DNA from 3 places in the Mesorhizobium sp. WSM4837 genome. Region 3 is predicted to be linked to each of the others. Evidence: riboswitches for the same ligand, from Rfam matches in the RefSeq annotation. Region 3 holds a riboswitch; each other region holds the start of a gene.
The links. A riboswitch is a leader RNA that binds a small molecule or an ion and turns the genes downstream of it on or off. The one in region 3 is predicted to bind cobalamin.
Positions count from the first base shown of each region.

Region 1: it holds a riboswitch for cobalamin, as region 3 does, so the genes downstream of both, AC0L3D_RS03270 (aromatic ring-hydroxylating oxygenase subunit alpha) here and metE (5-methyltetrahydropteroyltriglutamate--homocysteine S-methyltransferase) in region 3, are expected to answer to the same signal.
Region 2: it holds a riboswitch for cobalamin, as region 3 does, so the genes downstream of both, AC0L3D_RS14990 (DUF1636 family protein) here and metE (5-methyltetrahydropteroyltriglutamate--homocysteine S-methyltransferase) in region 3, are expected to answer to the same signal.

Region 1 is NZ_JBVVQE010000004.1:154-5,762, forward strand. Features, by position in the region: gene AC0L3D_RS03255 (DUF680 domain-containing protein) at 49-285, opposite strand; gene AC0L3D_RS03260 (DUF680 domain-containing protein) at 360-584, opposite strand; gene AC0L3D_RS03265 (DUF680 domain-containing protein) at 652-858, opposite strand; cobalamin riboswitch at 1,361-1,563, shown strand; gene AC0L3D_RS03270 (aromatic ring-hydroxylating oxygenase subunit alpha) at 1,676-2,923, shown strand; gene AC0L3D_RS03275 (FAD-binding oxidoreductase) at 2,947-4,062, shown strand; gene AC0L3D_RS03280 (FAD-binding oxidoreductase) at 4,072-4,818, opposite strand; gene AC0L3D_RS03285 (molybdopterin-dependent oxidoreductase) at 4,815-5,426, opposite strand; gene AC0L3D_RS03290 (MBL fold metallo-hydrolase) at 5,511-5,609, opposite strand, start outside.
Region 2 is NZ_JBVVQE010000021.1:96,277-101,885, forward strand. Features, by position in the region: gene AC0L3D_RS14975 (NuoB/complex I 20 kDa subunit family protein) at 1-282, opposite strand, end outside; gene AC0L3D_RS14980 (NADH-quinone oxidoreductase subunit A) at 273-638, opposite strand; gene AC0L3D_RS14985 (winged helix-turn-helix domain-containing protein) at 971-2,170, shown strand; cobalamin riboswitch at 2,442-2,644, shown strand; gene AC0L3D_RS14990 (DUF1636 family protein) at 2,683-3,117, shown strand; gene cobW (cobalamin biosynthesis protein CobW) at 3,114-4,151, shown strand; gene AC0L3D_RS15000 (cobaltochelatase subunit CobN) at 4,170-5,609, shown strand, end outside.
Region 3 is NZ_JBVVQE010000052.1:25,703-31,311, reverse strand. Features, by position in the region: gene metK (methionine adenosyltransferase) at 1-1,107, shown strand, start outside; gene AC0L3D_RS25560 (adenosine kinase) at 1,216-2,208, shown strand; cobalamin riboswitch at 2,590-2,779, shown strand; gene metE (5-methyltetrahydropteroyltriglutamate--homocysteine S-methyltransferase) at 2,895-5,240, shown strand; partial or broken gene AC0L3D_RS25550 (IS5/IS1182 family transposase) at 5,334-5,420, opposite strand.

The DNA of each region.
Region 1 (5,609 bases), on a different contig from region 3:
CTGCGCATCGTGCTTTCCGAAAATCGAACCGATTTTCGGGCCGATGCGCTAGCGGCCGAACAGGCTCCGGTCGCTGCCCTGCGGGGCGGACTTCTGTAAGTCGCCCGACGAGTTGAGCAGCTTGTAGACCGGCGAGCCGGTATTGCGTACCGAAGACGTCTGCGTGTTGTCGACGTTGATGGTCGCCTGCTTGTTGATGTCGGTTCCGCCAAAGTTGTCGCTACCGGCAAAAGCGCTGCCGGCAGCAATCAAAAGCGCGGCGGCGGTAACAACGATCTTCTTCATTTTCAAAACTCCTGGATTTTCTTGGTTCCACCAGCGCGGCGGGCAAATGCCGCCGCCGCTGTTGGAACGAACTGTTAGTTGTTGCCGAACAGGTTACGGTCGCTGCCGTTGACGGGTTTCTCGTGAGCCGGAACCGGATTCTGCGCCGAAGCCGAATTCCGAATCGAAGCCGTGTACGAGTTGCTGTCGACCGCGGCGGCCGGTTGGTTGGCACCGTTCGATCCAAAGTTGTCGCTGCCGGCAAAAGCGCCGCCGGAGATGGCCACAATGGCGGCGGTGGCAAGAATGAGCTTCTTCATTTCAAATACTCCTGAGTTCCTCAGATCCCGAGCGGCGGACCGCCACTTTGCTGTTTGGGACCAGCTGTTAATTGTTGCCGAAAAGGTTGCGGTCGGCGCCCGGGCCAACGGGCTGCTTTTCAGCGTGAGCCGGCGTCTGGACAGAGGCCGTATACGAGCTGTCGATCGCAGCAGTCGGCTGGTTGGCGGCGTTGGACCCATAATGGTCGCTGCCGGCAAAGGCGCTGCCGGTGATGGCCAGAGCGGCGACGGCAGCAAGAGCGATCTTTTTCATTTTAGTACTCCAGTATCTTAGTCTTCCGTCCGCCTAGCGGCGTGTCTTGGGAGGATGCGCGTCATTCGGACAGCCCCGATGTGGGAAGGCCATTCGGCGGATTCCAATCACGAAGTTGTTCCGTGTGGACCAAGAATCTACACCTTGAAATTGTACCAGAGGCATCTGCTACCATGGTTTTATGGTTTGTTTTCAATACCTTATTCAAAATTAGCCATTCATGATTTGACGGATTGGCGGATCTGCGTTCACAGGGTGCTGCACGCTGTCAACAGAAACGAACCGTTCGGTTCGATTTTAGAAGCGGCTAATAGTCACTTTGGTAAACTGTTAACTTTCCTGACCTCCGCCGCGGGTCAGATTCGATGTCACAGCAGCCGACAGTGGCCGCCGAAAAGTGGGGTTTCAGCCCTGCAGATATAAACCTGCAGGTTTCGCCGGCGGTGTCGCGCCGCATGGATACGATGTCGCTTTCATGCCGACAGTCAGCCGGCCGGCATGATTAGATCACGCCATCTCAGGTGCCGCTTGGTGACGACGAAGCGGAGAATTGGGAAGCCGGTCAGAACCCGGTGCTGCCCCCGCAACGGTGGTGGAGTTCAAGTCGCAACGGGAGACCACTGGGCCACAAGCCTGGGAAGGTGTCGCGATGAGTCCGCAAGGACACTCCAGAGCCCGGAAACCAGCCCGAGATTTTTAGACTCGACTGATCGCGGTGGGCGGTCAAGAGGTGGATGATGCATGTCGGCCCTGTCGCCGGTCTGCGGCCGATCCTCCCTCCATCACCACCAGTTCAGTCCTTACACGAGGACAGGACATGGACGCGCGCAACGACATGCTGAGGCTCTTGCACGGCCGCAGGCAAGGCTATTCGCTCGAGCAGCCCTTCTACACCGATCCAGATTTCTTCAAGCTCGACATGGAGCTGATCTGGTATCGCGACTGGCTGTTCATCGGCCACGATTGCGAGTTGCCGAAAGCTGGCAGCTATATCACCGCCCAGATTGGCGACTATCCGGTCGTGCTGGTCCGCGACCAGCAAGGCAAGATCAATGCCTTCCACAATTCCTGCCGGCATCGCGGCAGCCGTGTCTGCAATGCCGACAAGGGCACTGCGGCGAAGCTGGTCTGCCCCTATCACCAGTGGACCTACGAGTTGGACGGCCGGCTGTTGTTTGCTCGCCAGATGGCAGACGGCTTCGACAAGAGCCAGTTCAGCCTGAAGCCGGTGGCTTGCGAAAGCGTTGGCGGCTACATCTTCATCTGCCTGGCCAACGAGCCGGTCGACTTCGCGCCGATGCGAGCCATGATCGAGCCTTACCTCCTGCCGCACCGGCTGCGCGAGGCAAAAGTCGCCTTCGAATCGACCATCGTCGAGAAGGGCAACTGGAAGCTCGTCTGGGAGAACAACCGCGAGTGCTATCATTGCGCCGGCAACCATCCGGAACTCTGCAAGACATTCCCGGAAGCGCCGACGGTGACCGGGGTGCAGGGCGCCGACAGCGATCCGGAGATGCTCGCGCACTGGGCGAAATGCGAGGCGGCAGGCCTGCCGAGCAAGTTCCGCATCGATCCGGCCGGGCAGTATCGCGCCACCCGCGCGCCGCTGCTGCGCGACGCCGTCAGCTACACGATGACGGGAAGACGCGCGGTGAAGAAGAACCTTTCCGACAGCGTTTCGACCGACCGTATCGGCTCGCTGCTGCTCTATCACTATCCGACGACCTGGAACCATATCCTCGGCGATCATGCCGTCACCTTCCGCGTGCTGCCGATCAGTGCCACGGAAACGGCCGTCACCACCAAATGGCTTGTCCATAAGGACGCGGTCGAAGGCGTCGATTACGACCTCGCCGAACTCACCCATGTCTGGACCGAGACCAACGATCAGGACCGTCGCATCGTCGAGGAAAACGCCTTCGGCATCCTGTCGCCGGCCTATGAGCCCGGCCCCTATTCGGAACTGCATGAGGGCGGCGTCATCCAGTTCGTCGAATGGTACGCCTCCTTCATCGGGCCGCGCCTTGCCGAGGCCGGGCGGCCGGCGCTGCGCAGCGTCGCCTGAACGGGGTCAAGGGGATGAATGCGATGACGGACCTTGGCCTCTACCGCCATCTCGACGAGATGGCGCCCTGGAACGACAGGCTCCAGGTGCTGGAAGTCATCGGCGTCAGCGACGAGGCGCCTGACGTGAAGACCTTCACCTTCCGCTCTGACAACCAGACCTGGTTCCGCTACAGACCGGGGCAGTTCGTGACGCTGGAACTGCCGACCACCGAGGGCCCGCTGATGCGGACCTATACGCTGTCGTCCTCGCCGTCGCGGCCGTTCTCGATCGCGGTGACGGTGAAAGCGCAGGCCGGCAGCCTCGGCACCCGCTGGATGTTCGACAATCTGAAGCCCGGCGTTCACGTGAAGGCCTATGGGCCGGCGGGCGACTTTTCGCTGCACAGCCATCCCGCGGCCAAGTATCTGTTCATTTCGGCCGGCTCCGGCGTGACGCCGATGATGTCGATGCTGCGCTGGCTGAACGACTGCGCGCCATGGACCGATGTCGGCTTCGTCAACTGCGCGCGAAAGCCCGAGGAGATCATCTTCCGCAAGGAACTCGAGCTGCTCGGCAGCCGCATGCCGGGCCTGACGCTCGGCTTCATGATCGAGGAGCGGTCCAGCCGTGAGGGCTGGTTCGGCCATATGGGCCGGATCGACGCGATAAGGCTGCCGCTGCTGGCGCCCGATTTTCGCGAGCGCGAAATTTTCTGCTGCGGCCCCGACCCGTTCATGCGCGCCGTGCGGCAGATGCTGGAGGCGGCCGGCTTCGACATGGCCAACTACCATCAGGAGAGCTTTGCGGCCCCGGCGGTGGAGGAAATACCGGCCCCGTTCGGTTCGCCGCCAGAGGGTGGGCCGGCAAAGGGTGGGGTCGAGGTACCTGCCGAGGCCGCAACGCCGATCCGCTTTTCGCTTTCGGATATCGATGCCGACTGCGTTGCCGGCCAGACCGTGCTGCAGACGGCGCGCGCTTCGGGCGTACGAATTCCCGCAGCCTGCGAGTTCGGCCTGTGCGGAACCTGCAAGGTGAAAAAGGTCTCGGGCACAGTCGAGATGAGCCACAATGGCGGCATCCTCGATCACGAGATCGACGACGGCTTCATCCTGGCCTGCTGTTCGAAGCCGCTGACGGCGCTCGAGATCGACGCCTGACCGGGGAGCTTAAACCCCGTAGCGCTCGGTGCGGATGAGGCTTGCCGGAACGCCGGCATCGATCAGCGCCTGGGCGGCGGCCGACACGAAGGCATTCGAGCCGCAGACAAAGGCGAACCTTGGCGGTGCGGGCAGCCGCACCATCGATTGCTCCATCATCGCAACGTCGATCCGCCGTGAATAGTCCGCCGGGCGCCGGGCGGGCTCGCGGGTCAGCGTCAGCACCAGATCGAAGCCGTCCCGGCGATCGTGGAAATCGATCAGCTCATCGCGAAAGATCACCTCGTCCCAAACCCTTGAAGAAAACACCAACGCCGCGGGCACCACCGATTTGCGTGCGGCACGATGGCGGATCATCGCCATCAGCGGCACCATGCCGGACCCGCCGCCGACCAGCAGAAGCGGGCCGCCGTCGCTGTCGGACCAGACGAAGTGGCCGCCGAGCGGTCCGCGCAACTCGACCTCGTCGCCGACCGCCGCGATATCGTGGAAGAAGGGGGAGACCTCGCCATCATCGAGCCTTTCGATCGCCAGTTCGATCGTCTCGCCGGCTTCCGGCGCCGAGGCGATGGAGTAGGAGCGGCGCGCCTGATAGCCGTCCGGCGCCGTCAGCCTGACATCGACGTGCTGCCCGGCACGATAGGCGAAGGGCCGCGACGGCTGGAGGAAAAAGCTGGTGACGCGCGGCGTGCGCTTTTCGATGCGGGCGATGGTCACCGTCTGCCAGGGCGACTGCGCCGCCGGCCCGTCGCTCATGGATCGCCCGTATAGCGCTGCTCGCGCCACGGGTCGCCATAGATGTGATAGCCGCGCAGCTCCCAGAAGCCGGGCTCGTCACGCTCGGTGAACTGCAGCCCATTCAGCCATTTGGCCGACTTCCAGAAATAGAGATGCGGAACCAGCAGCCGCGCCGGGCCGCCGTGGTCCGGCGTGATCGGCCTGCCTTCGTAAAGCAACGCCACCATCGCCTTGCCGGCAGTGAGATCCTGCGTCGGCACGTTGGTTGTATAGCCGTCGAAGGACAGCGCCAGCGTGAAGGCCGTCGGTGGCTCGATGCCGGCATCCGCCAGAATATCGTCGACCAGCACACCCTGCCACGCCGTGTCGAACTTGGTCCACGCGGTGACGCAATGGATGTCGCGCGTCATCTTGGTCAAAGGCAGCGCGTTGAACTCTGTCCAGTTCCACGTCTTGATCGGCCGCGGTCCGTGCTTGAGCGTGAACGACCAGTCCTCGGTACGCACACGCGGCGTCGGCCCGGCCGACAGCACCGGAAACCCTTGCTCGAGATACTGCCCCGGCGGGATACGCGCATCCGCATCCGTCGGGGGCTTTCGTCCTGAAGAGAAGCCGCGGGTGATCATCGAGACAATCCGTTTGCATCAGGCCGCCTGTCGGCCTTCACCAATGTTGTCAAAGATATTCTGGCGGGCAACCAGATTCTTGGCTTATGCGCCGTCTGTTCGCCTGAGATAACCGGTGGCGATCTCGCGCATCCGGTTGCCGTCGAAGCTTGGTCCATGGCCGCCATGGCCGATGCTGACAGG
Region 2 (5,609 bases), on a different contig from region 3:
CGGCGCAACGCCGAACCTCTCCGAGTCATAGCGCGGCATCGAGGTATGGATCATCTCGACCGCGCAGCAGGCAAGACCGAAGGTCATGAACATCAGCGAGCCGCTGCGCGCCCAGGTGATCAGCGCCTCGGTCGAGGTGACGAGAAAGCCCTTGTCGGCAAGCTCGTTGTTGATCTCGAGGAAGAAGGGATCATTCGCCCCCACCGGCTTTCCGGTGCTGGGGTCGAGAATGCCTTTTGGCTTCGGCGCGACGAGCGTGCCGGAATTGTCGCTCAATCCCATTCCAGCGCTCCTTTCTTCCATTCATAGGCAAAGCCGATGGTCAGCACCGCCAGAAACACCATCATCGACCAGAAGCCGAGCATGCCGATCTGGCCGAAAGACACTGCCCACGGAAACAGGAAGGCCACTTCCAGATCGAAGATGATGAACAGGATCGACACCAGGTAGAAGCGGATGTCGAACTTCATGCGGGCATCGTCAAACGAGTTGAAGCCGCATTCATAAGCGGAAAGCTTTTCCGGATCGGGATTGCGGTAGGCCACCAGGAAGGGTGCTGCAAGCAGCGCCAGGCCGACGACCAGCGCCACGCCGATGAACAGGACGATGGGCAGGTACGAACTCAACAATGCGTTCATGCTGCAGCTTTCCGTTGGCGGCCAATCCACTCTGATTACAGCACCGGACCCACTTGCGGAAGCGTGACAGTTTAACCACTGAACCGTTTTAGGGGCTCTATGCTGCAACGCGGCGAGGGTTAGCGCAGGGCTTTCGGCGAAGCAAGTCAAACCTTGTTCAAAACACGGTGCTCGACGGCATATCCGGATAAACTGGTCCGATCCGCTCCTGTTTGATTTCCTTCTGTTTTTACTCCACTTTTCTCTCCTGACATGGATACCGCCAAAACCCTGCTAGCATGGCGGAATCACCTCTCCCACCTTTGGTCGAACGCCGACAGAGTGCCGTCTGCATGAAGGAAAAAATCTCGCTCGCCATGGCCCGGCGCATCGCGCTTGCCGCACAGGGGTTTGCCGATCCTCGCCCTAACGGCACGCCCGATCGCCGCCATCTGGCCCGTGTGCTTGGCCGGACCGGTCTGCTGCAGATCGATTCCGTCAGCGCGGTGGTGCGTGCCCATTATATGCCGCTCTATTCGCGGCTTGGCCCCTACCCGCTCGCCCTGCTCGACAACGCCGCCGTGACGCGCAAGCGCAAAGTCTTCGAATATTGGGCGCACGAAGCCTCCTTTCTGCCGGTCGAGACCTATCCGCTGATGCGCTGGCGCATGGAACGGGCCGAACGTGGCGAGGAAATGTATAACGGGCTGGCCAAGTGGGGCCGCGAGCGCGCCGCCTACATTGAAGACATTTATCGCGAGGTCGTCGAACGCGGCCCGATCGCCGCTTCCGCCCTGGAAGGCCAGAAAGGCTCCGGCGGCTGGTGGGGCTGGAGCGACGCCAAGCACGCTTTCGAATGGCTGTTCTGGGCCGGCCGCATCACCACGGCGTCACGTCGCGGCTTCGAGCGGCTTTATGATCTGCCGCAGCGCGTGCTGCCGCCGGAAATACTTGCCCTGCCGGTGCCCTCGCCTGAGGATGCGCACCGCGAATTGCTGCGCATCTCCGCCCGCGCCCACGGCGTCGCGACAGCAGGCGACCTGCGCGACTATTTTCGCCTCTCTCCCGCTGACATCAAAGGCCGCATCGAGGAACTGGTCGACGCCGGCGACCTCTTGCCGGTGACCGTCGAAGGCTGGAGCAAGCCCGCTTATCTTCACAAGGACGCTCGTTTTCCGCGCAAGATCGAGGCGCGCGCCTTGCTCGCTCCCTTCGATCCGGTTGTCTTCGAACGGACGCGTACGGAAAGACTGTTCGACTTCCACTATCGCATCGAGATCTACACCCCTGCCGAAAAGCGCCAATACGGCTATTATGTGCTGCCGTTCCTGCTCGGCGAAAGGATCGTGGCGCGCATCGACCTTAAGGCCGACCGCCCGGCCGGCGTGCTGCGCGTCCATGCCGCCTATGCCGAACCCGGCGCGCCGCCGCAAACCGCCGCCGAACTTTTTGAGGAATTGCAGCTGATGCAGGGCTGGCTCGGGCTCGAACGCATCGAGGTGACGCCTGCGGGGGATCTGGGCCATGCGCTGGCGGATGTCGCGGTTTCGTAAGGGATTGCCGATGTCGGCGCCGCCCCTCACCTGCCTGCCGGCATCCTCTCCCCGTATAGAGACGGGGAGAGGGACGCTGTCATCGATGGTTTCGCCAATCGCCAGCGTTGCAGGAGGGGGCGCCGCCGTTGCGGCCAGTTCTTTCTCCCCGTCACTATACGGGGAGAAATGCCCGGCAGGGCAATGAGGGGCAGCGCCGACATCCAAAATTGCTCTGAAGCGTTTCCATCGCCGTGTCGGAAGCATGCGTTGACACGACTGCCTCCACAAGCCTAAATCCGGTTCAGACGGTCTCCTCTCGGCAAAGGGAGGAGCCAAGAGGGAATGCGGTGCGAAATCCGATTTCAAATCCGCGGCTGTCCCCGCAACTGTAAGCGACGAGCCAAGGCCGATAACCACTGGGAAAATCCCGGGAAGGCGGCACCAAGGCGATGACCCGCGAGCCAGGAGACCTGCCGTCTAGGACATAAGAATCCGATCGCCTGGCGGGTTTTCCGGGCAAGGAGCCTGATTTGGAACGCGACAGCAGTTTTTCGGCTGAGACAGCGGGCGTATTGTCCGGCGATGATGATGCTCTGGCCGACGTCACCGTGATCGTCTGCGCCTCCTGCCGTGACGAGACCGGCTCCGACGGCCATCCCCGCGCCGGCGAATTGTTGGCCGAAGATACGCGCCGCGCCGCCTCGGGCGAAAACATCCGTATCCGCAGCGTCGAATGCCTCGGCAACTGCAAGCGCCGCCTCAGCGCCGCTATCCTGCGCGACGGCTGCTGGAGCTATGTCTTCGGCGACTTGACCGCGACCAGCGGCGCCGATCTCATCACCGGCGCAAGACTCTTCGCCACCTCGACCGACGGCCTCATGCCATGGCGCGGCCGCCCCGATTGCCTGAAGCGCGGCCTCGTTGCCCGCATCCCTCCCCTCGACCTTTTGAAGGACCAGATATGACCACTTCCGTCTCGCGCGTGCCCTGCACCGTCGTCACCGGCTTCCTCGGAGCCGGCAAGACGACGCTGATCCGCCATCTGCTCGAAAACGCCGGCGGCAAGCGGCTGGCCATCATCGTCAACGAGTTCGGCGACATCGGCATCGACGGCGAGATTCTTAAGGGATGCGGCATCGACACCTGCCCTGAGGAAAACATCGTCGAGCTGGCCAATGGCTGCATCTGCTGCACCGTCGCCGACGATTTCGTCCCGGCGCTCGACCAGATCCTGTCGCTGACGCCCAGGGTCGACCATATCCTGATCGAAACCTCCGGGCTGGCCCTGCCCAAGCCGCTGGTCCAGGCCTTCCAGTGGCCGACGGTGAAGAGCCGGGTGACGGTCGACGGCGTCATTGCCGTGGTCGACGGACCGGCGCTGGCCGAAGGCCGCGTTGCCAACGACATGGACGCCCTGCAGGCGCAGCGCGCGCAGGACGAGACGCTCGACCACGACGATCCGGTCGAGGAGGTGTTCGAGGACCAGCTCGCCTGCGCCGACCTGATCATATTGTCGAAGAGCGACCTGATGGACGCCGCCGGCTCGGCCCGCGCCAATGCCGTCATCGGCAAGCACGCCGCCCGCGCGGTGAAGATCGTGCCGGCCTCGCAGGGCAAGGTCGATCCCTCCGTGCTGCTCGGCCTCTGCCTTGCCGTAGAGGACGACATCGAGAACCGCAAGACCCACCACGATGACGAGCTCGATCACGAGCATGACGATTTCGACTCGTTCGTCATCGACATTCCGCCGATTGCCAATCCCGAAGAGCTGGCTTTGCGTGTCGCCACGGCGGCGGAAGAAGAAAACGTGCTGCGCGTAAAAGGCTTCGTCGAGGTCGGCGGCAAGCCGATGCGGCTGTTGCTGCAGGCAGTCGGCCCGCGCGTCAACCACTATTACGACCGCGCCTGGACCGCCGCCGACGATCGCCGCTCCCGCCTCGTCGTCATCGGCCTGAAAGGGCTGAACCGCCCGGCGATCGAGCGTATCCTCGCCGGCTGACCTCAGGCACGAGCCGCGATGCACATCCTCACCACCACATCCGCCTCGCTCGACGATCTTGCCGAGCCTGTCGATCTCAGGCAGACGCCTGCGGATGTCGTGGCGCTGTCCTTCACCGACAGCGATCTGGCCGGGCTGGCGGCGGCGTGGCAGGCGGACGCGGATCGCCTGCCGTCGATGCGGTTGGCCGCCTTGCGCGATCTGCGCCATCCGATGTCTGTCGATCTGTGGATCGACAGCGTCGCCCGGCACGCCAGGGTTGTTCTGGTTCGCATCCTCGGCGGTTACGACTGGTGGCGCTACGGCTGCGATCAGCTCGCCTCGACCGCCCGCGCGCACGGCATAAAACTGGCGCTGCTGCCCGGCGAATGCCGCGACGAGGATTTGCGTCTGATCGAAGGCTCGACGCTGCCGCGCCAGGAGCTCGACGGCCTGCTCGGCTATTTTCGCGAAGGCGGCCCGGAGAATATGACGGCGCTGGTGCAGAGGCTGGCAAGTCTCGCCGGATCAGATGTGGCGGTCGCTGAACCTGTCAGCGTGCCAAAAGCCGGCTACTATCAACCGGGACTGGGGGACGTCGTGCCCATTCTCTTCTACCGCTCGATGCTGCTCGCCGCCGACGTCGCGCCGATCGACGCATTGTTTGAAGCGCTGCGGCAGCGCGGCATGGCCCCCGTGCCGATCTTCGTCTCCAGCCTCAAGGACCCGGCCTCGCTCGCCTTTGTCGAAATCGCGCTTGCCACGCTACACCCTGCCGCCATCATCACCGCGACCGCGTTCGCCTCGTGTGCTGAGCCCGGCGTCGAAACCCCGTTCGACCGCGCCGGCGTTCCTGTCTTCCAGGTCATCGTCGCGACGACACGCCGCGATATCTGGCAAGACAATCAGCGCGGCCTGGCGCCCGCCGACCTCGCCATGCATATCGTCCTGCCGGAACTCGACGGCCGCATTCTCGCCGGCGCCGTTTCCTTCAAGGGCGAAAGCGAGGTCGATCCCGCATTGGCTTTCCGCGCCTTCGCAAACCGGCCGGAGCCGGACCGCGTCGCCCAGGTGGCGAACCGTGTCGAGGCGTTCGTGCGCCTGCAGCGCACGCCGCGCGAAAAGCGCAAGCTCGCCATCCTGATCCCCGACTATCCGAGCGCCCCCGGCCGCACCGGCTACGCCGTCGGCCTCGACGTGCCGTCCAGCGTGCTGGCGATGCTGCACGACCTGAGCGAACAGGGCTATGTCGTTGAAGGGATTCCGCAAACGCCGCGTGCATTGCTGGAGATGCTGGAGCGTGGTGGTGGAGGGTTGAGGTTGGAGGATTATCTGACCTTGTCGAAGGAATTGCCGCCGGCGGCCATCGCTGCGGTAGAGGCCGCGTGGGGGAATGCGGCAGATGAGACAGGTTGGTGCGAGGCGCCCCCCTCTGTCCTGCCGGACATCTCCCCCTCAAGGGGGGAGATCGGCAGTTCC
Region 3 (5,609 bases):
ATCTCAGATGGCGTGCTCGATGCGATCCTTCGCAAGGATCCCAAGGCTCGTGTCGCTTGTGAAGCGTTGGTGAAGTCAGGGATGGTCGTTCTGGCTGGCGAGATCACCAGTCACGCGCATATCGACTACAGCCAAGTTGCCCGCGATATCATTTTGGACATTGGATATGACGACGATGCGATCGGCTTTGACGGCCGGCGTTGCGCCCTGATCTTGGCCTTGACCGAGCAGTCGCCTGACATCAGCCAGGGCGTCGACGAGGGACGAGGGCAGGATCTCGATCAGGGAGCCGGGGATCAGGGCCTCATGTTCGGGTACGCGTGCAACGAGACCGAAACATTGATGCCGTTGCCAATCCAACTCGCTCACGAATTGACAAAAAAACAGGCGGAGGTGCGCCAAACCGGCCGCCTTGGCTGGCTTCGCCCGGACGTTAAATCTCAAGTGTCCGTCCGTTATGAGGGTTTGCGCCCGGTAGCGCTTGATACCATAGTCCTGTCGACGCAGCACGACGAAGAGGTCTCACAAGCCACGGTCCGCGAAGGCGTCATTGAGGAGATCATAAGGCCGGTCTTGCCCCACGACTTGGATACGACCGGGATAAGGTTCCTGGTCAATCCAACAGGCCGGTTCGTGGTCGGTGGGCCGCGGGGCGATTGCGGGCTTACGGGCCGCAAGATCATCGTCGATTCCTACGGCGGTATGGGGCGTCACGGCGGCGGTGCCTTTTCGGGCAAGGACCCGTCCAAGGTTGATCGGTCGGCCGCCTATGCGGCGCGGTACGTTGCAAAAAACGTCGTTGCCAGCGGACTGGCGGAGGTGTGCGAGGTTCAGCTTGCTTACGCGATCGGTGTGGCCGCGCCGGTCTCTATCCTCGTCAATACATTCGGAACCGCAAAGATTGATGAAAAAAGAATCGAGCGCGCCGTCCTTGAGCTTTTCGATCTCCGGCCGAAAGGCATCATCAAGGCGCTTGATCTCCTACGGCCGATTTACCGCAAGACCGCGACATACGGACACTTCGGCCGCGAAGAGCCGGAGTTCACCTGGGAAAAGACGGACAGAGCTGACGACCTGTTGCGTGAGGCAGGACCGGCAGCTGCGTGATGCGCGGGTATTGGATGCGTGGGCATAGGGCGACCCATTCCACACTCGCCAAAAACACGCCGGCCCCGGCGTGGCGAGAAGCCGGCTCGGGTTTTGGCGGAGACACTGATGTCGAAATATGACGTGCTTTGCATCGGCAATGCCATTGTCGACATCATCGCGCAGTGCGACGAGGAATTCCTCGAGACCAACGGCATCATAAAGGGTGCGATGAACCTCATCGACACACAGCGCGCCGAACTGCTCTACAGCCGCATGGGCCCGGCCATCGAAGCCTCCGGCGGCAGCGCCGGCAACACGGCGGCGGGTGTCGCCAGCTTCGGCGGCCGCGCCGCTTTCTTCGGCAAGGTCTCCAACGATGCGCTGGGCGAAATCTACGCCCACGACATCCACGCGCAGGGCGTCGCCTTCGACACCAGGCCGCTCAAGGGCGAGCCGCCGACGGCGCGCTCGATGATCTTCGTCACGCCCGATGGCGAGCGCTCGATGAACACCTATCTCGGCGCCTGCGTCGAGCTCGGGCCGGAGGATGTCGAGGCCGACAAGGCGTCTGGCGCCAAGGTCACCTATTTCGAAGGCTATCTGTGGGACCCGCCGCGCGCCAAGGAAGCGATCCGGCAGACGGCGAAGCTGGCGCACGCGGCAGGCCGCGAAGTCTCAATGACACTATCGGATTCGTTCTGCGTCGACCGCTACCGCGACGAATTCCTCGACCTGATGCGTTCGGGCACGGTCGATATCGTCTTTGCCAACAGCCACGAGATCAAGTCGCTCTACCAGACGGCGTTGTTCGACGAGGCGCTGGCGCAGATCCGCAAGGATTGCCGCATCGCCGCCGTGACCCGCTCGGAAAAAGGCTCCGTCATCGTGCGCGGCGACGAGACCGTGGTGATCAAGGCGACCGCCATCAAGGAACTGGTCGACACGACGGGTGCCGGCGATCTCTATGCCGCCGGCTTCCTGCATGGCTACACGCAAAGCCGCGACCTGCAGACCTGCGGCGACCTTGGCTCCCTGGCGGCCGGACTGGTGATCCAGCAGATCGGCCCCAGGCCGCGGCAGAATCTGCGCCGCGAGGCTGAGCAGGCGGGATTGTTGTAGGGCGGTGTTTCAGCGAGGTGCTGCCAGCGCCCTTTGTGAGGCTGTCCAGACAAGCGCGTACACATCGAAATGTCGCGTGCCCGTCCGTGAAGGATGGCGGTTTTCTCCAAATTTCAATTTTGCAGGCTCAGGAACGTTGTCGCACTTCGGCCAGTACTGCCGCCGATCATGATGGCCAAAACGTGTTTTTGACGAAGTCGTTTTTGAGCCGGGATCGTGTCACCGGCAGATTGCCCGAGCGGCGAGGCACAAGCCCGGAGAGTGGCGCAAACGGCTCAGCTCTACCGCGACCTGCGACTTGAGAACACGCCGCAAACGAACAATTTCACATAAAGACATAAACATTTCTTTATACCGCATTGACAACAAAGCGGACTGCTGCGATTGTCCGCGTGTCGTGGTTCTCCGCTAGGCGTTGCCGTAGCGGAGCTAAGAGGGAAGCCGGCGCTGCCCCCGCAACTGTAAGCGGCGAGCCAAACCCATCAATGTCACTGGGGCGAACTGCCCCGGGAAGACGGGGCAGAGGCTGTAACCCGCGAGCCAGGAGACCTGCCACGGTAAACAACGTCCACGGGCGGGGTGTCTGGTGGCCGCGGCAGCTCGGCGTTTATGCCGGCCTTCTAGCGCCTTCCTTGTCCCCGCCGCAACCATTGGGGTATGGAATGAATGTCTCCCAGCAAGTTCCCATAGCAACGCTTGGCATGCCGCGTATCGGTCGCCGGCGAGAACTGAAATTCGCGCTCGAAAGCTACTGGTCCGGAAAATCTTCTGCTGCCAACCTTCTGTCGACGGCGAAGGCACTCCGTGCCGCCAGCTGGAGCGAGCAGCACGACCGCGGCGTGTCGAAAATCCCGTCGAACGATTTCTCACTTTATGACCATGTGCTCGACACCGCAGCAATGGTCGGCGCCGTGCCATCCCGTTATGGCTGGACGGGCGGCGAGGTCCCCCTCGACATCTATTTCGCGATGGCGCGCGGGACGCAAGGCGATACTGCGGGTTGCGTTCACGCCAGTCACGGGCATGCAGTTCAGGGCCAGCGCGTAACCGCGATGGAAATGACCAAATGGTTCGACACAAACTACCACTACATCGTGCCGGAGCTGAGCGACGATCAGGCATTCGCCCTCTCGTCGACGAAACCAGTCGATCACTTTCTGGAGGCAAAGGAGCTCGGCATCCATACACGCCCGGTCATCCTTGGACCGGTCACCTTCCTCAAGCTGGCGAAGTCTCCCGACCAGTGTTTCAATCCCATAGCGCTCCTACCGCGGCTGCTGCCCGTCTACGAGCAACTCCTGCGGAGGCTGGAGCTCTCGGGGGCCGACTGGGTGCAGATTGATGAGCCGGCCCTTGTGCTCGACCTTAGCCCGAACGAACGAGCTGCCTTCGAATTCACATACGGCCAGCTGTCGAAAGCCGCGCCCAAGTTGAAAATTATGCTGGCGACCTATTTCGGGCCGCTGGGAGACAATCTGGCGACCGCGCTTTCGCTGCGCCTGGCGGGCCTACATCTCGACCTCGTGCGCGCTCCCGAGCAGTTGGAGACGGTTGGTCGGCTCGCACCGAAGGATCTGGTGCTCTCACTTGGCTTGATCGACGGCCGCAACGTCTGGCGCGCGAACCTGGCTGCCATTCTCGACCGCATCAAGCCGATCATTGCCGGCTGGCCGCTGGATTGCGTCGAGATTGCGCCTTCCTGCTCGATGCTTCATGTGCCGATGGACCTGCGGATGGAGACCGCGCTCGATGTGGATGTCAGTTCGTGGCTGGCATTCGCCGCCCAGAAGAGTGAAGAGCTGCTTGTGCTGGCCCAAGCCTTATCCGAAGGCAGGGAGGCCGTAGCAGGCGCACTGAAAGCTTCTGCCGAGGCGGCCGCGGCGCGCGCAATGTCTGGAAAGGTCCATGATCCGCTCGTCCATGGGCGGGTTATCAGCATTGACGGCGCCATGAAGCAACGAAAGAGCGCATTTGCCAAGCGCTCCAGAGTCCAGGCTGACACGCTCGGCCTGCCGCCGTTCCCGACGACGACGATCGGGTCCTTCCCGCAGACGCCCGAGGTGCGCAGGGCGCGCTCCGCTCATGCGAAGGGCCGGCTGAGCTATGTCGATTACCAGGCCTTCCTGAAGAAGGAGACCGAGGCGGCGGTCCGCTGGCAGGAGGAGATCGGGCTGGACGTGCTGGTACATGGCGAGTTCGAACGAAACGACATGGTCCAGCATTTCGGCGAGCAGCTGTCCGGCCTCGCCTTCACCCAGCATGGCTGGGTGCAAAGTTACGGCTCCCGGCTGGTGCGCCCTCCCATCATCTTCGGCGACGTATCGCGGCCCAATCCGATGACGGTTCTCTGGTGGCAATTTGCCCAGTCGCTGACGAAAAAGCCGGTGAAGGGCATGCTCACAGGCCCAGTGACGATTCTTAACTGGTCTTTTGTTCGCGACGACGTACCCCGCGCCGAGGCCTGCCGCCAGATCGCACTCGCCATCCGCGATGAAGTGGCCGACCTTGAAAGAGCTGGCGCAAGGGTGATCCAGATCGATGAGGCCGCGTTTCGCGAAGGCTTGCCCCTGCGGAAGTCCGATTGGAAACATTATCTCGGCTGGGCAGTCGAATGCTTCCGTCTCGCTTCAACGGGTGTAGAGGACGCGACCCAAATTCACACCCACATGTGCTATTCGGAGTTCAATGAGATCATCGACTCGATCGCTGAACTGGACGCGGACGTCATTTCGATCGAGACGTCGCGCTCCAAAATGGAACTGCTGGACGCCTTCACCAAGTCCAAATATCCAAACGAAATCGGTCCTGGCGTCTACGACATTCACTCACCACGTGTCCCGGAGATTGGCGAGATTTTGCATCTCGCCCAACTTGCCCGCGAGCGACTGTCGGACGGCCAATTGTGGGTGAATCCGGACTGTGGCCTCAAAACAAGGAAATGGGAGGAGGTCCGCCCTGCCCTCATCAACATGGTCGCTGCAGCATGCGCATTGCGGGAGAAAGTGCAGGCGCAGGCCGCTGAGCCACTGTGACGGGCAAACATGTGGCGGGCTTCGCGGATAATTCAAACAAAGGACGACATCGAAAAGCCGCGCACAGGTCGGTGGACGCCTGCGAGTCCCCACCCTTGTCGTCCAGCCGAAGGTCCGCTCGACGGCCCAGCGGCGGGGCAGGATTTGGAAGCGCTTCCGGTCCGAAGGACGGATGATTTCGCCACGAAATGAAGGAAGACGGCTTTGTCCAGAGCTGCAGCCTCTCACAGGCGCCAGCGGCCAACAGACACTTCACCGAGGGCCAACGCTTGAGGATGCCGCCTGAGCACCGGCACCATCGAGATAGCGGCCGATCCAGTCGAGTCCGTTACAGCCGGACTCGTCGTTTCGATGACGTAGCTTCGGTTG